DNA from 2 places in the Bordetella saccharivorans genome. Region 1 is predicted to be linked to the other one. Evidence: predicted binding sites of a transcription regulator. Region 1 holds the regulator's gene; the other holds the start of a gene.
What was found. The regulator FliA, encoded in region 1, starts transcription of late flagellar genes. The targets are predictions, from matches to a motif close to CTAAAGTTTNNNNNNNNNNNGCCGNTA.
Positions count from the first base shown of each region.

Region 2: ACKTT0_RS11720 (DUF342 domain-containing protein) is a predicted target of FliA. The motif match lies at 1,313-1,339, and genes of this name have one in related genera.

Region 1 covers NZ_BAAFZO010000001.1:3,976,581-3,988,091, forward strand. Annotated here, with positions in the region: gene ACKTT0_RS19135 (PAS domain-containing sensor histidine kinase) at 1-293, opposite strand, end outside; gene aceE (pyruvate dehydrogenase (acetyl-transferring), homodimeric type) at 597-3,305, shown strand; gene aceF (dihydrolipoyllysine-residue acetyltransferase) at 3,318-5,024, shown strand; gene lpdA (dihydrolipoyl dehydrogenase) at 5,037-6,863, shown strand; gene ACKTT0_RS19155 (FliC/FljB family flagellin) at 7,116-8,309, opposite strand; gene ACKTT0_RS19160 (RNA polymerase sigma factor FliA) at 8,461-9,195, opposite strand; gene flhD (flagellar transcriptional regulator FlhD) at 9,538-9,861, shown strand; gene flhC (flagellar transcriptional regulator FlhC) at 9,873-10,451, shown strand; gene motA (flagellar motor stator protein MotA) at 10,591-11,466, shown strand; gene motB (flagellar motor protein MotB) at 11,478-11,511, shown strand, end outside.
Region 2 covers NZ_BAAFZO010000001.1:2,443,435-2,454,945, reverse strand. Annotated here, with positions in the region: gene hemL (glutamate-1-semialdehyde 2,1-aminomutase) at 1-1,243, shown strand, start outside; gene ACKTT0_RS11720 (DUF342 domain-containing protein) at 1,427-3,046, shown strand; gene ACKTT0_RS11715 (RidA family protein) at 3,505-3,912, opposite strand; gene ACKTT0_RS11710 (acyl-CoA thioesterase) at 3,917-4,339, opposite strand; gene ACKTT0_RS11705 (AMP-binding protein) at 4,348-5,988, opposite strand; gene ACKTT0_RS11700 (acyl-CoA dehydrogenase family protein) at 6,024-7,193, opposite strand; gene ACKTT0_RS11695 (enoyl-CoA hydratase family protein) at 7,195-8,052, opposite strand; gene ACKTT0_RS11690 (SDR family NAD(P)-dependent oxidoreductase) at 8,070-8,861, opposite strand; gene ACKTT0_RS11685 (bifunctional salicylyl-CoA 5-hydroxylase/oxidoreductase) at 8,858-11,203, opposite strand; gene ACKTT0_RS11680 (thioredoxin family protein) at 11,337-11,511, opposite strand, start outside.

The DNA.
Region 1 (11,511 bases):
GCCTCGGCGCTGGAGCGGAAGCGCGTGTAGCGCCACAGCATCAGCAGGCTGATGATGATCACGCACGACAGCGCCAGCACGACCCAGATGAGGCGCTGCTGGCGCACTTCCTGGTCGATCGTCACGAACATGACGCTGTCGTCGTGCAGGCGCTGCAGCCAGAAGAAGGCGCCCATCACGCACAGGTACAGGATCAGCACCAGCGCGGGCGTGAGCCAATACACGCCGCGCCGGCGCTGCCGGGCGTGGTCGTGGAACGACGTGGGAATATTGGACTTGTGCGGGCTGGACATTGCGTTCGGGCCGTATAGAGCCGGCATTTTAGAGCGTGTTGCGGCCGGCTGCGCGGCGCGGCGGGCGGGTCGGCCGGCAAGCCGTCCATATCTATTCAGCTTGGCGTCAATTTTTCATATTACGAAATGCCGTACCGCAACATGAAATTTTCTGTGGGACGGGTTACTCTCCCGGTTTGATGCGTTGCTCCAGGCTGCCTTCCAGGCCGCCGGGGCGGCGGATGCCCGGCTCGTTCCGGAACCCATTTGCCCGATCCCGCGACCCGGGGCGGGCGTGCACAGAACCTCCACAGGAGACACACGATGTCCTCTAACGCCCAGGCTCGCGCGCTATCGGCCGCCAATGATGAAGACACCCTGGAAACCCAGGAATGGCTCGAAGCCCTGGCCGCCGTGCTCGACCGCGAAGGTCCGGAACGCGCCCACTACCTGCTGGAACGGCTGATCGACGAGGCCCGCCGCTCCGGCGCGCACATTCCATTCTCGCCCAATACGGCGTACGTCAACACCATACCGCAGGCGCTCGAGCCCGCCCACCCCGGCAACCTGGAGCTGGAGTCGCGCATCCGCTCGTACGTGCGCTGGAACGCCATGGCCATGGTGGTCAAGGCCAACAAGCACAATCCCCCCGACGGCGGCGACCTGGGCGGCCACATCGCCTCGTTTGCCTCGCTGGCCACCATGATCGGCTGCGGGCAGAACCACTTCTGGCATGCCGAAAGCGAGGGCCATGGCGGCGACCTGGTGTACTTCCAGGGCCACACGTCGCCTGGCATGTACGGCCGCGCCTACCTGGAGGGGCGCCTGACCGCCGAGCAGCTGGACCATTTCCGCCAGGAAGTGGACGGCAAGGGGCTGTCGTCGTACCCGCACCCCAAGCTGATGCCGGACTTCTGGCAGTTCCCCACGGTGTCGATGGGCCTGGGCCCGCTGATGGCCATCTACCAGGCGCGCTTCCTGAAGTACCTGCACGCTCGCGGCCTGGCCGACACCAGCAAGCGCAAGGTATGGGTGTTCTGCGGCGACGGCGAAATGGACGAGCCCGAATCGCTCGGCGCCATCGCCCTGGCCGCGCGCGAGAAGCTCGACAACCTGATCTTCGTCATCAACTGCAACCTGCAGCGCCTGGACGGCCCGGTGCGCGGCAACGGCAAGATCATCCAGGAGCTCGAGGGCGACTTCCGCGGCTCGGGCTGGAACGTCATCAAGCTGATCTGGGGCGGCTACTGGGACCCGCTGCTGGCGCACGACAAGGAAGGCATCCTGCGCAAGATCATGGAAGAGACAGTCGATGGCGAGTACCAGGCGTACAAGGCCAACGACGGCAAGTTCGTGCGCGAACACTTCTTCGGCAAGCATCCCAAACTGCTGGAAGCCGTCTCGCGCATGAGCGACGAAGACATCTGGCGCCTGAACCGCGGCGGCCATGATCCCCACAAGGTGTACGCGGCCTTCAAGGCGGCCGCCACGCACGAGGGCCAGCCCACCGTCATCCTGGCCAAGACCATCAAGGGCTACGGCATGGGCCACGTGGGCCAGGCCAAGAACCCGACGCACCAGCAGAAGAAGCTGGAGCTGGACGCCATCCGCGAATTCCGCGACCGCTTCGCCATTCCGATTCCCGACGACCAACTGGAGAAGCTGCCGTATTTCAAGCCGGCCGACGACTCGCCCGAAATGAAATACCTGCACGAGCGCCGCAAGGCGCTGGGCGGCTACCTGCCGCGTCGCCGCGAAAAGGCCGACGAGCAGCTCAAGGCGCCGGCACTGGAGGCGTTCAAGGCCGTGCTGGAGCCGACTTCCGAAGGCCGCGAGATCTCCACCACGCAGGCGTTCGTGCGGGTGCTGAACCAAGTGCTGCGCGACAAGGAACTGGGTCCGCGCGTGGTGCCCATCCTGGCCGACGAGTCGCGCACCTTCGGCATGGAAGGCCTGTTCCGCCAGATCGGCATCTACGCGCCCGAAGGCCAGAAGTACGTGCCGGTCGATAAAGACCAGGTCATGTACTACAAGGAAGCGGCCGACGGCCAGCTGCTGCAGGAAGGCATCAACGAAGCGGGCGCCATGAGCTCGTGGATCGCCGCGGCCACGTCGTATTCGACGAACAACCGCATCATGATTCCGTTCTACATCTATTACTCGATGTTCGGCTTCCAGCGCATCGGCGACCTGGCCTGGGCGGCCGGCGACATGCAGGCGCGCGGCTTCCTGCTGGGCGGCACCGCCGGGCGCACCACGCTCAACGGCGAGGGCCTGCAGCACGAGGACGGCCACAGCCACATCCTGGCCTCGACCATTCCCAACTGCGTGTCGTACGACCCGACTTTCGCGCACGAGCTGGCGGTCATCATCCAGCACGGCCTCAAGCGCATGGTGGAAGACCAGGAGAACGTGTACTACTACCTGACCGTGATGAACGAGAACTACCCGCAGCCCGGCCTGACCGCGGGCGACGAGGAAGGCATCATCAAGGGCATGTACAAGCTCAAGTCGCACGGCAAGGGCAAGCAGCGCGTGCAGCTGATGGGCTCCGGCACCATCCTGCGCGAAGTCATGGCCGCCCAGGAACTGCTGGAAGCCGACTGGGGCGTGGCTTCGGACCTGTGGAGTGTCACCAGCTTCACCGAGTTGCGCCGCGACGGCCTCGACGCCGAACGCCACAACCTGCTGCACCCGGAGCAGAAGCAGCCGCTGGTGCCCTATGTGACCCAGCAGTTGGAAAAGACCGAGGGCCCGATCATCGCCTCGACCGACTACATGAAGCTGTTCGCCGACCAGATCCGGCCGTTCGTGCCCAAGGGCCGTTCGTACCGCGTGCTGGGCACCGACGGCTTCGGCCGTTCCGACTTCCGCTACAAGCTGCGCGAGCACTTCGAGGTCGACCGCCATTTCGTCGTGCTGGCCGCGCTGCGCGAGCTGGCCGATGCCGGCACGATCCCCGCCGCCAAGGTGGCCGAGGCCATCAAGAAATATGGCATCAACCCTGAAAAAGCCAACCCGCACCACGCCTGAAGGTAAACAGTCATGAGCAAACTCGTGGAAATCAAGGTGCCGGACATCGGCGACTTCAAGGAAGTGGAAGTCATCGAGGTGCTGGTGAACGAAGGCGACGCGATCGAGGCGGAGCAAAGCCTGATCACGGTGGAGTCGGACAAGGCATCGATGGAGATTCCGGCCTCGGCGGGCGGGGTGGTGAAGTCGGTGAAGGTGAAGGTTGGCGACAAGGTGTCGGAAGGCAAGGTGATCCTGGAGGTCGAGGCCGGCGACGCAGCCCAGGTGTCAGACACCCAGGGGGTGTCTGACACCGCGCCCAGTAAGCAGGCCCAGGCGTCGGACAACCAGCCGGCGCCGGCTCCGAAGACCCAGGGCCAGACCGAGGAGGCCCCGGACGTCGAGCCGGCCGGCGGCACTACCGAAGTGACCGTGCCGGATATCGGCGACTTCAAGGAAGTGGAAGTCATCGAGGTCATGGTCGCGGTGGGCGACACCATCAAGGCGGAGCAGAGCCTGATCACGGTCGAGTCCGACAAGGCCTCGATGGAGATCCCGGCCTCGGCCGGCGGCGTGGTCAAGGAAGTCAAGGTCAAGGTGGGCGACAAGGTGTCCAAGGGCAGCGCCATCGTGGTGGTGGAAGGCCAGGGCGGCGCGCAGGCCGCGCCGCAAAAAGCCCAGGCGCCCGCCCAGCGGCAGGCGCCCGATACCCAAGGCCAGCAACAGGTGTCTGACAGCGCCGGCGCGGCGCCGCAGCAAGCGACCGACAAAGCCGCCGGCGCCCGGCCGTCGCCGACCGCCGCGCTGGAAGACCCCGGCCTCAAGCCGGGCCAGTTGCCGCACGCCTCGCCCTCGGTGCGCAAGTTCGCCCGCGAGCTCGGTGTCAACCTGAGCAAGGTCAAGGGCAGCGGCCGCAAGGACCGCATCACCGCGGACGACGTGCGCGCCTATGTGAAGCAGGCGCTGTCCGCGCCCGCCGCCGCCACGGGCGGCGCCGACGGCGCGGCGCTCGGCCTGCTGCCGTGGCCGCAGATCGATTTCACCAAGTTCGGGCCGATCGAAGCCAAGCCGCTGTCGCGCATCAAGAAGATCTCCGGCGCCAACCTGCACCGCAACTGGGTCATGATTCCCCACGTCACCAACAATGACGAGGCGGACATCACCGACCTGGAGGCGCTGCGCGTCACCCTGAACAAGGAAAACGAGAAGGCGGGCATCAAGGTCACCATGCTGGCGTTCCTGATCAAGGCGGTAGTGGCGGCGCTGAAGAAGTTCCCCGAGTTCAATGCCTCGCTCGACGGCGACCAGCTGATCTACAAGCAGTACTACCACATCGGCTTCGCGGCCGACACGCCCAACGGGCTGGTGGTGCCGGTGATCCGCGACGCCGACAAGAAGGGCATCCTGGATATCGCCAAGGAAATGGGCGAGCTGTCCAAGAAGGCCCGCGACGGCAAGATCTCGCCGGCCGAGATGCAGGGCGGCTGCTTCTCGATCTCGTCGCTGGGCGGCATCGGCGGCACCCATTTCACGCCCATCATCAATGCTCCCGAGGTGGCCATCCTGGGCGTCTCGCGCTCGGCCCACAAGCCGGTGTGGGACGGCAAGCAGTTCGTGCCGCGCCTGACCCTGCCGCTGTCGCTGTCGTACGACCATCGCGTCATCGACGGCGCCGCGGCCGCGCGCTTCAATGCCTACCTGGGCCAGCTGCTGGCCGATTTCCGCCGCATTGCGCTGTAACCGGGAGCCGTCATGAGCAAACTCGTGGAAATCAAGGTGCCGGACATCGGCGACTTCAAGGAAGTGGAAGTCATCGAGGTGCTGGTGAACGAAGGCGACACGATCAAGGCGGAGCAGAGCCTGATCACGGTGGAGTCGGACAAGGCGTCGATGGAGATCCCGGCCTCGGCGGGCGGGGTGGTGAAGTCGGTGAAGGTGAAGGTCGGCGACAAGGTGTCGGAAGGCAAGGTGATCCTGGAGGTCGAGGCCGCGGAAGCAGGCCAGGTGTCAGACACCCAGGGGGAATCGGCCTCTCAGGGTTCTCAGGTGTCAGACACCCAGAGGGTGTCTGACACCGATAAGCAGGCGCAGGCCTCGGACAAGCAGCCGGCGCCGCCCAAGCAAGCCGCTGCCGCCCCGGCCGCCGCGTCCTACAGCGGCGCCGCCGATGTCGAATGCGACGTGGTGGTGCTGGGCGCCGGCCCCGGCGGCTATTCGGCGGCCTTCCGCGCCGCCGACCTGGGGCTGTCCACCGTGCTGGTCGAGCGCTACGAGACCCTGGGCGGCGTCTGCCTGAACGTTGGCTGCATTCCGTCCAAGGCCCTACTGCACAACGCCGCCGTCATCGACGAGGCGCGCGCCCTGGCCGCCCACGGCATCAGCTTCGGCGAGCCGAAGATCGACCTGGGCAAGCTGCGCGGCTACAAGGACAGCGTGGTCGCCAAGCTGACTGGCGGCCTGGCCGGCATGGCCCGCGCCCGCAAGGTCAAGGTGGTGACCGGCGTGGGCGAGTTCGCCGATCCGCACCACCTGGCCGTCAAGGGCGCCGACGGCAAGACCCAGACCATCCGCTTCAAGAACGCCATCATCGCCGCCGGCAGCCAGTCGGTGAAGCTGCCGTTCCTGCCGGACGACGAGCGCATCGTCGATTCCACCGGCGCGCTGCAGCTGCGCGCCATTCCCAAGAAGATGCTGATCATCGGCGGCGGCATCATCGGCCTGGAAATGGGCACCGTGTATTCCACCCTGGGCGCGCGCCTGGATGTGGTCGAAATGCTGGACGGCCTGATGCAGGGCGCCGACCGCGACCTGGTCAAGGTCTGGCAGAAGATGAACGCGGCCCGCTTCGACAACATCATGCTCAAGACCAAGACGGTGGGCGCCGAGGCCAAGAAGGACGGCATCTACGTCACGTTCGAGGGCGAGGGCGCGCCCAAGGAGCCGCAGCGCTACGACCTGGTGCTGCAGGCCGTCGGCCGCAGCCCCAACGGCAAGAAGATCGGCGCCGACAAGGCCGGCATTGCGGTCACCGAGCGCGGCTTCATCGAAGTGGACCGCCAGATGCGCACCAACGTGCCGCACATCTTCGCCATCGGCGATATCGTCGGCCAGCCCATGCTGGCCCACAAGGCGGTCCACGAAGGCCATGTGGCGGCCGAGGCCGCCGCCGGCGAGAAGTCGTTCTTCGACGCGCGCGTCATCCCGTCGGTGGCCTACACCGATCCGGAAGTGGCCTGGGTCGGCCTGACCGAGGACGAGGCCAGGAAGCAGGGCATCAAGGTCGAGAAGGGCCTGTTCCCCTGGGCCGCCTCCGGCCGCGCCATCGCCAACGGCCGCGACGAGGGCTTCACCAAGCTGCTGTTCGACGCGGAAAGCCACCGCATCCTCGGCGGCGGCATCGTCGGCACCCATGCCGGCGACCTCATCAGCGAAGTCGCCCTGGCGATCGAGATGGGCGCCGACATGGTGGACATCGGCAAGACCATCCACCCCCATCCCACGCTGGGAGAATCGGTGGGCATGGCGGCCGAAGTGGCCGAAGGTGTCTGCACCGACCTGCCACCGATGCGGAAGAAGTGACCGGCTGGCCGCAGCAGGAAAAAAGCCGCCCGATGGGCGGCTTTTTTTTGGGGGGTACCCGCTGTGGCCGGCGCCAGGCGCGCGGGATCGTGCCAGGTTTTAGAGGTGCCAGACACCCTGAAGGGTGTCTGGCACCTCCAATGAAAGCCCAAAATAAAAAACGGCTGGATGACAGGCATCCAGCCGTTGCGGGGCAGGGCCGTCTTGTGGATGGCCCCGCCTGGGTCCCGGCATAGGCCGGGTTTGCGCGGATTAACGCAGCAGCGACAGCACCGTCTGCGGAACCTGGTTGGCCTGCGCCAGCACCGAGGTGCCGGCCTGTTGCAGGATCTGGCTCTTGGTCATGTTCGACACTTCGGTCGCGTAGTCGGCATCTTCGATGCGCGAGCGCGCGGCCGACAGGTTGTTGACCGTGTTGTTCAGGTTGGCGATGGTCGACTCGAAGCGGTTCTGGATGGCACCCAGGGCGCTACGCTGCGTGTCGATGTTCTGCAGCGCGGTGTCCAGCTTGGCCAGCGCGCCGTCGGTGGCGCCCTTGCTCAGGCTGCTCAGGTCGATCGTGGCGGTGTCCAGCGTGAAGGCGGCGGTGCCGGCGGTGGTGGTGGTGTCGGCGTCCTGCGGGTTCAGGGCGATGTAGTAGGTGCTGGCAACGCCCGATTCGACGTCGAAGCCCTTGGCCTGCAGGTTGCTGATTTCCGTGGCATCGGCGGTATTGATGGTGACCGAGACGAACCAGTTGCCGTTCTCGTCGGCCTGGGCCTCCGTGCCCACCGTCACGCTGCCCGCGGCCACGCCCAGGCGGCCGGCCAGGTCGCCGGCGGTGCCTTCGGCCACGCTGTTGGCGGCGACGGCGGTCGTCGCGCCATAAGCCTTCTGGTAGTCGGCGGCAGCCAGGTTGGCCAGCGCGCCCTTCGGGCCCGACACGTTGAAGCCGTCCAGGCCCAGGGTCTTGGCGGTGACTTCTTTCAGGTCGATGGTGATGGTTTCGCCATCGTTGGCGCCGACCTGGATGGTCAGCTTGTTGTCCTTGGCCAGCACGTTGACGCCGTTGAACTGCGTCTGGGCCGACACGCGGTCGATTTCGTCCAGGCGCTGCTGGATTTCGTCCTGGATCGACTTCAGGTCCGAAGCCGAGTTGGTGCCGTTGGCGGCCTGCACGGCCAGTTCACGCACACGCTGCAGGTTGTTGTTGATTTCGTTCAGCGCGCCTTCGGTCGTCTGGGCGATCGAGATGCCGTCGTTGGCGTTGCGGGCAGCCTGGGTCAGGCCGCGCACGTTGGCGGTGAAGCGGTTGGCGATGGCCTGGCCGGCGGCGTCGTCCTTGGCGCTGTTGATGCGCAGGCCGGAGGACAGGCGCTCGATGGCGGAGCCCAGAGCGGATTGGGACTTGTTGAGGTTGTTCTGCGCAACCAGCGACAAGTAGTTGGTGTTGATGACTGCAGCCATGGATAGCTCCCAAGAGAGAAAGGCTTCTTCAAACTGGGCAGCGAGGCCGCCCATTGGCGGGCCGGATGTCCCGCTAGCCTGGGTAACGGCGCGGCCGTGATGAACTTAAGCGCGTGGCCGCAGAATCCGCCGCCGGCAGGGCGGGGCGCGATTACAGCACCTGGGCCAGGTGGGCCTCGGCCGGCAACTGCTGCCAGGCGCCGTCGCGCAGGCGGGCGCGGATGCGGGCAGTGGCCTGGGTGCGCAGTTGGCAGACGCGCGCCTCGGTCACTCCCAGGACCGCGCCGATCTCCTTCAGGTTCAGTCCCTGCTCGTAGCACAGCGACAGCACCAGCTTCTCGCGTTCCGGCAGGGTCTCGATGGCCTCGATCAGCGCCCGCCGCAGATCGGCGGCCAGCAGGGCATCCAGCGGGCTGTGCGAGGCGTCCGCCGGCACGTCGTGCCAGCCGGGTTCGCCGGGTTCGCCCAGCTCGTCGTAATGGAGGATCTGGATGCCGCGCGCATCGTTCAGCATGGCCTGGTATTCGTCCAGCGGCACCTCCAGCGCGTCGGCGATCTCGCCGTCGGACGGTGGCCGCATCAGCTCTTGCTCCTTGCGCTGGATGGCGGCCTCGATGCGCTTGCCCTTGCTGCGCACGCTGCGCGGCAGCCAGTCCTGGCTGCGCAGTTCGTCGAGCATGGCGCCGCGGATGCGGGCGGTGGCGTAGGTTTCAAACTGGGCGTCGGGCGTTTCCTGGTAGCGCCGCAGCGCGTCGAGCAGGCCGATCATGCCGGCCTGGACCAGGTCGTCGAGCTGGACGCTGGCGGGCAGCCGCGCCAGCATCTGCAGCGCCAGTCTGCGGACCAGCGGCGCGTACCGGACCAGGCTGTCATCTGCGTGGGGCATGCGTATCCGTCGGCATCTCGTTCAAGCAGGAGATTGTCGGCAAGCATGCGTTTTTCATTTAAACAAACACAAAAGCTTTTACGTGTTTGTTTACGTATTTCCTCGGCAAATCAGGTACCTGAATGTAACTTGAGTGTATTTTTTTTGCTGATAGTCAGAAATTTCGCCATATTTGGCCATGAATGTCATAAAATTTGACAAGATCAATGGTAGATTACGTTCGCTTTGGTATCAAAAGATACAGTTTGTAGTGATGCCGGGGCCGGGTCAATGGGATCTTGAGCCGATACGGCCGGGGGCTTTTGCCGCTCCGGCATTGTCAAGTTTTTAGGAGCCACAAGCGTGAATACCGCGGACAATTCTTTGCTCGCCGATATCCGGGAAGTCAACCTTTCGTATTTGCTGCTGGCCCAGCGCATGCTGCGCGACGATTATGCCGCGTCGATGTTCCGCCTGGGGTTCAGCGCCGAGGTGGCCGACATCCTGGCGCGCCTGTCGCCCGCGCAATTGGTGAAGCTGGCCAGCTCGAGCTCGCTGCTGTGCCGGTTCCGTTTCGATGACTACAGCCTGCTTTCGGCGCTGACCCAGGACGTCCTGGGCGGCGCGCTGCAGCAGGCCCATGCGACCATCCTGCTGGCCAACCAGCCGGTCGAGCAGTTGGCCTGATGCCGCGTCCCATGGCTAGCAAGAGCGTTTCCCAGGAGGCCGACGACATCCTGTTGGCCAGCTCCATGATCTCCCTGGGCGCCCGCCTGCAGGTCCTGGAGGCGGAAACCAGTCTCAGCCACGACCGCCTGTCGCGGCTGTATCGCGAGATCCGTGGCTGCTCCCCGCCGAAGGGCATGCTGCCGTTCTCGGTGGACTGGTTCATGACCTGGTTGCCGAATATCCATTCGTCGCTGTTCTATAACGTCTACGGCTTCCTGAATACACGCACCGAAAGCCGCGGCATCCGGGCCATCATCGATGCGTACCGGCTGTACCTGGAACACGCGGGGACCGAGCGCCCGGCCGACGAGCCGGTGCTCAGCTTCACGCGCGCCTGGATGCTGGTGCGGTTCTTCGATAGTGGCATGTTGCAGTTGTCGCCTTGCCGGCAGTGCGGCGGCCATTTCATTGCGCATGCGCATGATCCGCAAGGCGATTTTGTCTGCGCGATCTGCCGGCCGCCGCCACGCGCCGGCAAGACCCGCGCCGCCGCCAAGGCGCGGGCCGGGCAGCGCACCCTCCCGGCGGCAGCCGCCATGCGCGGCTAGCCGCGCCCGCCGCCGGCCGACGGCGGGCCCTCCAAATAGGCCAAAAGCCCCCCAAAACGCCCCGTAACCCGTGCTTTTGCAGCCGGGTTGGCGGGGGATCATTGTCGCCAACTCTAGACTTCGATGGCAGAGGCCTGATGTGTTGATTGTTATTGGTTATGCGGTGGTGCTCGTCGCGGTGGTGGGCAGCTTCATCGGGCTGGGCGGGCATCTCGGGGCGCTGTACCAGCCGTTCGAGCTGACCTTGATCGCGGGCGCGGCGCTGGGGGCCTTCCTGGCGGGCAACAGCCGCAAATCGCTGCTCTTGATGCGGCATGCGCTGCCGCAGGCCATCAAGAGCGCGCCATACAGCAAGGAGGTCTACATGGAGCTCATGGCGCTGCTGTATGTGCTGCTGAACAAGGCGCGCCGCGAAGGCCTGATGGCGATCGAATCGCACATCGAGGACCCGGAGTCCAGCGCCATTTTCAGCGACTATCCCCGCATCGTCGGCGATGCCAAGCTGATGGAGTTCATCACCGATTACCTGCGCATCATGATCAGCGGCAACATGAGCTCGTTCGAGATCGAGACGCTGATGGACGAGGAGATCGAGACTTACCGGCACGAGCGCGAGGTGCCCTGCCATGCGCTGCACCAGGTGGCCGATGCGCTGCCGGCCTTCGGCATCGTGGCCGCCGTGCTGGGGGTGATCAAGGCGCTGGCCGCGGTGGACCAGCCGCCCGCCGTGCTGGGCGACCTGATTTCCAAGGCCATGGTCGGCACCTTCCTGGGGGTGCTGCTGGCCTATGGCTTCGTCGCGCCGCTGGCCTCGCGCCTGGAGCGGCGCACCGCCGAGTCTGTCAAGGTGCTGGAGTGCATCAAGGTGACGCTGCTGGCCAGCATGAACGGCTACCCGCCGCAGCTGGCCGTCGAATTCGGCCGCAAGGTGCTGTTCTCCGCCGTCCGTCCGTCGTTCGGTGAGCTGGAAGAGCACGTGCGGCAGGCCAAGTCGGCGGCCACCGGCCGCGCCTGAAGGGGCGGCCGATGAGTTCGCTGAACAACCACCGGGTGGTGATCC
Region 2 (11,511 bases), 1.5 Mb from region 1:
CATTCCCGGCGGCGTCAATTCGCCCGTGCGGGCCTTCCGCTCGGTGGGCGGCACGCCGCGCTTCATCAAGCGCGCGCAAGGGCCGTACGTGTGGGACGAAGAGGACACCCGCTACATCGACTACGTCGGCTCCTGGGGGCCGGCCATCCTGGGGCACGCCCATCCCGAAGTCGTCGAGGCCGTGCGCGCGGCCGCGCTCGACGGCCTGTCGTTCGGGGCGCCCACCCGCGCCGAAGTGGAGCTGGCCGAAGTCCTGATCCAGCGCCTGCCTTCGCTGGACCAACTGCGGCTGGTCAGTTCCGGCACCGAGGCCACCATGACCGCCATCCGGCTGGCGCGCGGCGCGACCGGGCGGGCCAAGATCGTCAAGTTCGAGGGCTGTTACCACGGCCACTCGGACAGCCTGCTGGTCAAGGCGGGCTCGGGCCTGCTCACCTTCGGCAACCCCAGTTCGGCCGGCGTGCCGCCCGAGTTCGTCTCGCACACGCTGACCCTGGAATACAACAGCCTGGCGGCGGCGCAGGCGGCCTTCGCCGAGCACGGCGCCGACATCGCCTGCGTGATCGTCGAGCCGGTGGCCGGCAACATGAACCTGATCAAGCCCGCGCCGGGCTTCCTGGAAGGCCTGCGCGAGCTCTGCACGCGCCATGGCGCCGTGCTGATCTTCGACGAAGTCATGACCGGCTTCCGGGTCGGCCCGCAGGGCGTGCAGGGCCTGACCGGCATCAAGCCCGACCTGACCACGCTGGCCAAGGTGATCGGCGGCGGCATGCCAGTGGGCGCCGTGGGCGGCCGCGCCGACCTGATGGCCCACCTGGCGCCGCTGGGCGGGGTCTACCAGGCCGGCACCCTGTCGGGCAACCCGGTCGCCGTGGCGGCCGGGCTGGCCACGCTGCGCCTGATCGGCCAGCCCGGTTTCTACGAGCGGCTGGCCGCCCAGACGCTGCGCCTGACCGACGGCCTGCGGCAGCGCGCCCAGGCGGCCGGCATCCCGTTCGCCGCCGACGCCATCGGCGGCATGTTCGGCCTGTACTTCCGCGACAGCGTGCCCACCTCGTTCGCGGAGGTATCGGACAGCGATGTCGACGCCTTCAAGCGGTTCTTCCACGCCATGCTGGAGCGCGGCGTGCATTTCGCGCCCTCGGCCTACGAGGCCGGCTTCGTGTCGGCCACCCACGACGACGCCGTCATCGATGCCACCCTGGACGCCGCCGAGGCCGTGTTCGCCGGCATGAAGGCCTAGGCCCTCGCCACACCGTTGCCGGGCACCGCCGGGTGCCTGGCACGCCATCCCCGCTCCCCGAATTCCGCGCTTGATTTGCGTCGCCCGACGCCGAAAAAGCTCTCGTGCGCCGCTTATATGACTTAATATTTCTGTGTTTTACTAATTAATAATTCCTCTTGGAGCGCCCGCACAGGAGCAGCCATGGGTAACGAACCGCTCCAGCTCGCGCTGGACCCGGACACGCGCGTGTTGTCGGCCACGTATGCGCCCGCCGATGCCTCGGCCCCACCACCGGCCTGGGACGACCTGGCGGCGGCGGCGCAGGCTGGCGGCTGGACCTCCGACGCGCTGGACTCCGCCCAGGCGGCGGCGTTCTGCGCGCAGTGCCGCGAGACCTCCGGCACAGTCACAGCGCCGGTCGGCGCCGTGCACGACGGCAGCTTCTCCATCGAGATCGAGACCGACCGCATGAGCGCCCTGCTCACGCTGACGGCCCCGCGCGGCGGCCGGGCGATCACGGCGGACGAGATCCATGCCGGAATGGCCGCGCAGGACGTAGTCGCCGGCATCGACGCCGAAGCAGTTAGCCAAGCCGTGGTCCAAGGCCGCTGCGAAGCCCTCGTGATCGCCCGCGGCACGCCGCCGACGCCGGGCGTGCCCACCCGCTTCGTCGGCCTGCAGGCCGGGCCGCCGGCGGGCCGCGACGACGACAATGCGCCCGTCGACTATCGCGCGCTGGGCAGCCTGGTGCTGGTCCAGCCCGGCACGCCGCTGATGCGGCGCGTGCCGGCCGAGCCGGGCACGGCCGGCCTGGACGTCTGCGGCCAGCCGGTGGCCCCCGAGCCCGTGCCCGACCTGCCCTTCGCGGACGGCTTGGCCGGGGTGGCAGTGGACGATGACGATCCCTGCCTCCTGCGCGCGGCGGTGGCCGGCGCCCCGATGTTGCTGCCGCAGGGCGTCCAGGTGAACTCGGTGGTCGAGGTGGCCGCGGTGGACCTGAACACCGGCAACATCGATTTCGATGGCACGCTGCGTGTGAAGGGCGACATCACCAGCGGCATGACGGTGCGGGTCAGCGGCGACATCGTCGTGGCCGGCACGATCGAAGCCGCGCAGGTCCAGGCCGGCGGCAGCCTGGCGGTCAGCGGCGGCATCATCGGCATGGCGGAGGCGGCCCCCGGCGAACGGGGCCAGGCGGCGCGCACCGCCCAGGTGCAATGCGCGGGATCGGTCAAGGCGCGCTTCATCGAGAACGCCGAGGTAAGCGCCGGCCAGCACGTCGCGGCCGAGCGCGAAATCCGCAATAGCCGCGTCATCGCGGGCCATAGCGTGACGGTCGGTCCGCCAGGTTCGCACCAGGGCGCGGTCACCGGCGGCGAGGTCTGCGCTCTGCACTCGGTGCGGGCAGGCACGCTGGGTTCGATGGCCGGCGTGGCGACCTCAGTGCGCGTGGGGCTCGATCCGCACGCCGATGCACGCCGCGCCGCGCTGCAAGCGGAGCGCCAGCGGCTGGACGAAGAGAGGGCCAAGCTGGACAAGCTGCTGGAATTCCTGCGCACGCACCCCGGCAAGGCCGCCGGCGGCATCGGCGAGCGCGCCGCCAACACCCATGCCCGGCTCGCAGCCGCGCTGCAGGACCTCGACCGCCAGCAGGCCGCCCTGGAACGCCAGCTGCAGCCGCTGCAATCGGCCACCATCACGGCGGCCAAGCGTTTCTACGGCGGCACCACGCTGCAAATAGGCATCAAGGTGACCCACCTGCTCGAAGACCAGGTAGGCGGCAAGGCCGGCCTGGAAGCCGGCCAGCTCGTCATACGCTAGGGATGGGCACCGATACGTTCGAAGAAGGTGTCAGACACCCTATGGGTGTCTGACACCTGCGGGGCCGAGCGGTCATCCAGCGGGAATGGACGTCAATGCGTTCGAGGAAGGTGTCAGACACCCAAAGGGTGTCTGACACCTGTGGGGCCGAGCGGTCATTCGGCGGGAATGGGCGCCAATGCCTTCCGAGAAGATGTCAGACACCCTTCGCCTGTCTGACACCTTGAGTTCGAAAGCCGCGCCGATCGGCCGACGGGCCCCGCGCATGCCGCTGCCGGGAGTCCGAGGCGGGGCCGGGGCGTGCGGGACGGCCAGTTGGAGCGAGGGCAGCCCCCGCAGGGGGCCGAGGGCGCCTGGTGGCGCGCCCGAGCCGAGCGACGTGGCCGTCCCGCACGCCCCGGCCCCGCCCCGGACTCCCTACGAACACGCACGCGCCCACCGCAAAAACCCCGATCGCATCACCCCCCCGGCACCACCGCCGTCACCTCGATCTCCACCTTGGCGCGATCCTCGATCAGGTCGGCAACCTGGAACGCCGTCATCGGCGGGAAATGCCGGCCGATCACTTCCCGGTAGTGCTTGCCGATCTCGGGATACGAAGCCACGTACTCGCGCTTGTCCTTCACGTACCAGGTCATGCGCACGATGTGCTCGGGCCCCGCCCCGCCCTCGGCCAGGATGGCCACGATATTGACCAGCGTCTGCCGGACCTGTCCGGCGAAGTCATCGGTCTCGAACTGCTGCTGGCCATTCCAGCCTATCTGGCCGCCCACGAACAGCAGGCGATCCCCCGCCGCCACCTGCGTCATCACGCCGTTCGAATAACCCCGCGGCGGCAGCCAGCCGGGCGGTTGCAGAATTTTCATGGAGTCATCCTGTAGTAAGAAATGCCTGCATGCGCTGACGCAGGTCGTCGGGAAGAGGCGTGGAGCGCATGCTGCGCAGATCCACCGTGACAATGGTCAGCGCGGCGGCCAGGCGCGTGGCGCCGTCGGGCCCAAGGAAGCGCACCGCCGCGCTGAACGAGGCGCCGCCGATGCGCTGCACTTCCAGTTCCTGCCGCAGCTTCTCGTGCCAGCGGCTGGGCGCGCAGAAATCGCATTGCACCGACACCAGCGGCGTGCCGATCTGCCGGTCGACATGCAACGCATGGAACGGCAAGTCCATGCCCTTGTCGAACCATTCCTCGACAAAGTCGTTGATCATCTCGAAATAGCGTGGGTAGAACACAATGCCGGCCGGGTCGCAATGCCGGAACCGCACTTCCACCTCGCTCACGAACGGCGCCGCCATGACCGGCCTCACGCCATCTTGCGCAGCGCGAAGCGCTGCAGCTTGCCGGTCTCGGTGCGCGGCAACGATTCCACGAACACAATCGCGCGCGGATACTTGTAGGGCGCGATGGCCGCCTTCACGAACGCCTGCAGCGCGGCGACCATATCCGGCCCCGGCTCGTAGCCTGGCTTGAGGACCACGAACGCCTTGACCAGCTGGCCGCGTTCATCATCCGGCGCGCCCACCACGCCGCACTCGGCGACCGCCTCATGGCGCAGCAGGGCATCCTCGACTTCCGGCCCGGCGATGTTGTAGCCGGCCGAGACGATCATGTCGTCATTGCGCGCCTGGTAGAAGAAGTAGCCGTCGTCGTCCTGCACGAAGGTGTCGCCCGGCAGGTTCCAGCCCTGCTGCACGAAGCGGCGCTGGCGTTCGTCGGCCAGGTAGCGGCAACCCGTGGGGCCCTTGAGCGCCAGCCGTCCCGGCGTACCGTTGGGCACCGGCCGCATGTTCTCGTCCACCACGCACGCCACATACCCGGGCACCACCTTGCCGATGGCGCCCGGCCGCACCTGGTCGGGCGGACTGGAGACAAACACGTGGATCATCTCGGTGCCGCCGATGCCGTCGATCATCTCGATGCCGGTGGCCTGCTTCCAGAGCTGGCGCGTGGCGTCGGGCAAGGCCTCGCCGGCGGACACGCTCTTCTTCAGCGAACCGATGTCGTACTTGTCCGCCAGCGCCGCCATCTGGCGATAGAACGTCGGCGCGGTGAAGACGATCGTGGCGCGGAAGTCCTGGATCAGTTCCAGCAGGCCGTCCGGCGTGAGCTTCTCGGCCAGCACGGTGCTGGCGCCCACCCGCAGCGGGAAGCACAGCAGCCCGCCCAGGCCGAAAGTGAAGGCCAGCGGCGGCGTGCCGCAGAAGATGTCGTCCGGGCCCGGCTTGATGACATGGCGCGGGAACAGGTCGCACATCGCCAGCACATCGCGGTGAAAATGCATGCAACCCTTCGGCATGCCGGTAGTGCCGCTGGTGAAGGCGATCAGGCAGACATCGTCGGAGGCCGTGTCGCAGGCCGTGAAATCGTCGGGCTTGGCCGCCGCGCGCGCGTCCAGCGCGTCCGCGGCGGGGTCGTTGAACAGCATGATCTGCGCCAGCCCGCCGCAATAATGCTCGTGCCCGGGCTGCATGCAGTGCCGCGCCTCCTCGGCCAGCCGCGCGTCGCACAGCATGGCCGACACCTGGGCCTTGTCGATGATCTGCTTCAGTTCCTTGGCGCGCAGCAGCGGCATGGTGGGCACGGTGACCAGCCCGGCCTTGATGGCGGCCAGCCAGGCAGCCGCCATCATCGGGTTGTTGGGGCCGCGCAGCAGCAGGCGGTTGCCAGGCACCAGGCCCATGTCCTCGACCAGCACGCGGGCCACGCGGTTGGTGAGCGCCTGCAATTCAGCGTAGGTCATGGTTGCCGCGCCGCCGTCGCGGCGCCAGCGCAATGCCACGCGCGCACCGTCGCCGCGCGCCACCACGGCATCGACCAGCTCGACCGCGCAATTGAAGCGGGCGGGATACGCCACGTCCGGCCCGTCGAGCAGGAACTCGGGCCATTCGTCAGCCGGGGGCAGGTGATCCCGGGCGTAGGTATCCAGGTGTGCGGAACGTTCCATGAAATCCCCCTTGGCAATGCGGTGAGCGGCTGCGTTCAGGCCTTGAGCAGCTCTCTGGCTATGATCAGTTTCTGGACTTCGGTCGCGCCTTCGTAGATGCGCAGGGCGCGAATCTCCCGGTACAGTTTTTCCACCGGCATGCCCGATACCACGCCGGCCCCGCCGAACATCTGCAGCGCGCGGTCGATGACCGCCTGCGCCGACTCGGTGGCGGCCATCTTGGCCATGGCCGCTTCGCGCGTGGTGCGCTTGCCCTGCACATCGCGCAGCCAGGCCGCGCGGTAGGTCAGCAGCGCTGCGCCGTCGATGGCGGTGGCCATCTCGCCCAGCGCCGCCTGGGTCAGTTGCAGGTCGGCCAGCGCCTGGCCGAACATGCGGCGCCCGCGCGCGCGCCCCAGCGCCTCGTCCAGCGCGCGGCGCGCGAAGCCCAGCGCGGCGGCGGCCACCGAGGCGCGGAAAATGTCCAGCGTCATCATGGCCAGCTTGAACCCCTGCCCGGGCTCGCCCAGCCGCTGTGCGGCCGGGATGCGGCAATTGTCGAAGGTCAGCGTGGCCAGCGGATGCGGCGCCATGACCTCGATACGCTCGGAAATCTCGAAACCCGGCGTGCCGGCCTCGACCACGAAGGCGCTGATGCCGCGCGCGCCCGGCGCCTCGCCGGTGCGCGCGAATACGCAATAGAAATCGGCGATGCCGCCGTTGGAAATCCAGGTCTTGGCGCCGTCGAGCACATAGTGGTCGCCGTCGACGCGCGCGGCGCATGCCAACGCCGCCACATCGGACCCGGCGTCCGGCTCGGACAAGGCGAACGCCGCGATGGCCTGTCCGGCCGCCACGCGCGGCAGATAGCGCCGGCGCAGTTCCTCGGACCCCATCAGCGCGATCGCGCCGCTGCCCAGGCCCTGCATGGCCAGCGCGAAATCGGCCAGGCCGTCGTGGCGCGCGAGGGTCTCGCGCAGGATGCACACCATGCGCGAATCGATCTCCGGCAGTGCCCCGCCCCAGGCGCCATCGGGGCCGGCCGGCACGCAGTAGCGCAGCCAGCCGGCCTGGCCCAGCGACGCGACCAGCGCGCGGCAGGCGGCATCGGTGTCACGATGGTCGATATCCGCCAGCGCGTCGATGCACCATGCCTCCAGCTCGCCCGCCATGGCGCGGTGACGCGCATCGAAGAACGGCCAGTCCAGCCACGAGGTATCGGCCACGTCAGTCTCCCTCGAATACGGGTTTGCGCTTGGCCACGAAGGCCTCGTAGGCGCGGCGGAAGTCGCGCGTCTGCATGCAGATGGCCTGCGCCTCGGCCTCGGCCTCGATGGCCTCGTCCACGCCCATGTTCCATTCCTGGTGCAGCAATTTCTTGGTGATGCCATGGGCGAACGTGGGGCCGGCCGCCAGCTGCGCGGCCAGCGCCTGGGCCGCCTCGAGCAGCCCGGCACCGTCATGCAGGCTGTTGAAAAACCCCCATTGCACGCCTTCGTCGGCGCTCATGGCGCGCCCGGTGTACAGCAGTTCCGAAGCGCGGCCCTGGCCGATCACGCGCGGCAGCAGCGTGCAGGCGCCCATGTCGGCGCCGGCCAGGCCCACCCGGGTGAACAGGAAAGCGGTGCGGGCGGCCGGCGTGCCCAGCCGCAGGTCAGACGCCAGGGCCAGCATGGCGCCGGCGCCGGCGCATACGCCGTCGACGGCCGCCACGATGGGTTGCGGGCAGGCGCGCATCGCCTTGACCAGGTCGCCCGTCATGCGGGTGAAGTCCAGCAGCTCGGGCATGCTCATGCGGGTCAGGGGGCCGATGATCTCGTGCACGTCGCCGCCCGAGCAGAAATTGCCGCCGGCGCCGGCGATCACCAGCGCCTTGATGTCGGTGGCATACACCAGGCCGCGGAACAGGTCGCGCAATTCGGCGTAGGAATCGAAGGTCAGCGGGTTCTTGCGGTCCGGCCGGTTCAGCACGATGGTGCCGACCTTGCCGTCTTCGGACACCTGCCACAGGAAGGTGCGGGCCGCATAGCCGGCATAGGGGCGCCGGTGATGCTTCATGGTGTGTTCGGGGGACGCGCTGGTCATGGTTTCTCCAGGGGAAATCAGCCGGGCATGACTTCACCGCCGTCCACGGCGATGGCCTGCCCATTGATCGACGCGGAAGCCGGCAGGGCCAGCCAGGCCACGGCCTCGGCCACTTCCTCGGGCTGCACCAGCCGACCCTGCGGGTTGCGGGCGGCCAGCTCGGCGCGGGCCGCCTCGGCCGTGCGGCCGGTCTTCTGCACGATATTGTCGACCGCGCCGCGCACAATGTCGGTATCCGTGAAGCCGGGACACACCGCGTTCACGGTGACGCCCTTGCGCGCCACCTCCAGCGCCAGCGCCCGGGTCAGCCCCACCACCCCATGCTTGGCGGCGCAGTATGCCGCGACGTATGGGTAGCCGATCAGGCCGGCCGTGCTCGCCACGTTGATGACGCGGCCCCAGCCGGCGGCAAGCATCGCCGGCAACGCCGCCTGCACGCAATGGAAGGTGCCGGTCAAGTTCACCGCCAGCATGGCCTGCCACAGCGCGGCGTCGGTGCGGTCGAAGCGCTGGCTGACCGCCTGGCCGGCGTTGTTGACCAGGATGTCGACCGTGCCGGCCGCGTGGGCGGCCTGCCCGAAGGCCGCGCGCACCGCCGCCTCGTCGGCGATGTCGGCGGTCACGGCATGGACCCGGCCCAGGGCCGCCAGGCCGGCGACGGCGGTATCCAGCGCCGCGCGGTCGCGCCCCAGCAAGGTCACTGTGGCGCCGCGCTGCAGCAGCGCGCGCGCGCAGGCCAGGCCGATGCCGCGCGCGCCGCCGGTGACCAGCGCATGGCGTTCCTGCAGCACAGGCACGGAGGTAGTCATTTGTACTCCTGCTGGGCCTGGGCCCGCTCGAAATTGGTTTCCAGCTGGCGCTTGCCGGCTGCGTACTGGCGCGGCCAGGTGGTGTCGCAGTAGCCAACCCGGGCGGCCTCGCGCAGCGTCCAGGATGCGTCGGCCAGGTGCGGGCGCGCCAGGGCGCACAGGTCGGCGCGGCCCGAGGCGATGATGCCGTTGACATGGTCCGCCTCGAAAATGGCGCCCACCGCGATGGTGGCGATGCCGGCCTCGTTGCGGACCCGGTCGGCGAACGGCGTCTGGTACATGCGGCCGTACACCGGGTGCTGGTCGGGGCTGACCTGGCCCGACGAACAGTCGATCATGTCCGCCCCCGCCGCCTTGAAGCGGCGCGCGATCTCCACGGCGTCATCGGCCGTGATGCCGCCCTCGACCCAGTCGTGCGCCGAGATGCGCACCGACATGGGCAGGTCTTGCGGCCAGACTTCGCGCACCGCGCGGAACACTTCCAGCGGATAGCGCAGCCGGTTGTCCAGGCTGCCGCCGTATTCATCATCGCGCTGGTTGGTCAACGGGGAAATGAAGCTGGAAAGCAGGTAGCCGTGCGCGCAGTGCAGCTCCAGCCAGTCGAACCCGGCCCGGGCGGCGCGGCGCGCGGCGGCGACGAAGTCGTCGCGCACGCGGTCCATGTCGGCCCGGTCCATGGCCCGCGGCGTCTGCGAAATGCCGGGCAGATATGGCAGCGCCGAGGCCGACAGCAAGGGCCAGTTGCCCGCCGGCAGCGGGTGGTCCATCTGCTGCCAGCCCAGCTGGGTCGAGCCCTTGCGGCCCGCGTGGCCGAGCTGCATGCCGATGCGCGCCTCGCTGTGCGCGTGCACGAAATCGACGATGCGGCCGAAGGCGCACGCCTGCTCGTCGTTCCACAAACCCGGGCAGCCCGGCGTGATGCGCGCGTCGGGCGAAGGGCAGGTCATTTCCACCATGACCAGCCCGGCCCCGCCCATGGCGCGCGCCCCCAGGTGCACCAGGTGGAACTCGCCCGGCACGCCGTCCACGCACGAGTACATGGCCATGGGCGAGACGACCACGCGGTTCTTCAGTTCGACGCCGCGCAGGCGGTACGGTGTGAGCATCGGCAGGGGCGGCCGGCCGGCGCCGCCGGCTGCCGCGCCGGCGCGGCCGGCCAGCCAGCGTTCGTAGCCTTCCAGCCAGCCGGGGTCGCGCAACCGCAGGTTCTCGTGCGAAATGCGCTGGGAACGCGTCAACAGCGAATAGGCGAACTGTTCCGGGTCGAGGCCGGCGTAGCGCGCCACGTTCTCGAACCATTCGGTGGAATTGCGCGCGGCGTTCTGGATCTTCAGCACTTCGACGCTGCGCACGTCTTCATAGTGCTGCAGGCCCTGCTGCAGGCCGCCCTCCGCGCCGCTCAGGCAGCGCGCCAGCTCGATCGCGTCCTCCAGGGCCAGCTTGGTGCCGGACCCGATCGAGAAGTGCGCGGTGTGGGCCGCGTCGCCCATCAGCACCACCGGCACGCGGCGCTGGCCGCGCGGCGTATCGAGCGTGTTCCAGCGCACCCAGGTATGGCAGATCACCCGCGGGAAGCGGATCCAGATGGCGGCGCCGCGCAAGTGCTTGGCATTGCTGATGAGCGGATGGCCGTCCAGCCAGGGCGCGAACAGCCGCTCGCAATAGGCGATGCCCTCTTCCTGGCTCATCGCCCCGATGCCGGCGGCTTGCCAGGTCTCTTCCGGCGTCTCGACGATGAAGGTGGACAGCCCGTCTTCGAAGCGGTAGGCGTGCGCCTGGAACCAGCCGTGCTCGGTCTGCACGAAGGCGAACGTGAAGGCGTCGAAGACCTTGGTAGTGCCCAGCCAGACAAAGCGGCAGCGCCGCGTGTCGATATCCGGCTGGAAGGTATCGGCATAGCGGGTGCGCACCTGGCTGTTGATGCCATCGGAGGCGATGACCAGGTCCGCGTCGTACTGCAGCGCGACGGCCTGGTCGTCCTGCACGAAAGTCTCGAACACCAGCTTGACACCCACCGCCTCGCAGCGCGCCTGCAGGATATTCAGCAGCTTCTTGCGACCGATGCCGATGAAGCCGTGGCCGCTGGTGCGCACGCTGCGGCCCTTGAAGTGGATATCGATGTCGTCCCAGTGGTTGAACGCGTCGCCGATGGTCTGCGCGGAAACCGGGTCCGCCTCGCGCAGGTTTTCCATGGTGGCGTCCGAGAACACCACGCCCCAGCCGAACGTGTCGTACGGGCGGTTGCGCTCGATGACGGTGACTTCGTTGGCGGGGTCCTGCAGCTTCATCAGCAGGCCGAAATAGAGGCCGGCGGGGCCGCCGCCCAGGCAGACGATCTTCATTGCGCTACAGGCTCCGTGAAACCGCGCGGCCATCCTGGGGATGCGAGGCGCCGTAATTAGTTTAGGCTTCAACTATATACCGCAAGCAGGCCCCATGCAAGAAATGCCGCGGGAGACGGCAGCGTGCGACGGTTCAGGCGATCTGCCCCAGCGCGCGGGCAATATCCTGCGCGCTGGCCGGGCGCACCAGGCGCGCCACTTCCTGTCCGTCGCGCAGGAAGACCAGCGTGGGCCACAGCTTGACGCGGAATGAGCGCCCCAGGGCGCGGCCGCTGCCGTCCTCGATCTTCAGGTGGTCCACCTGCGGA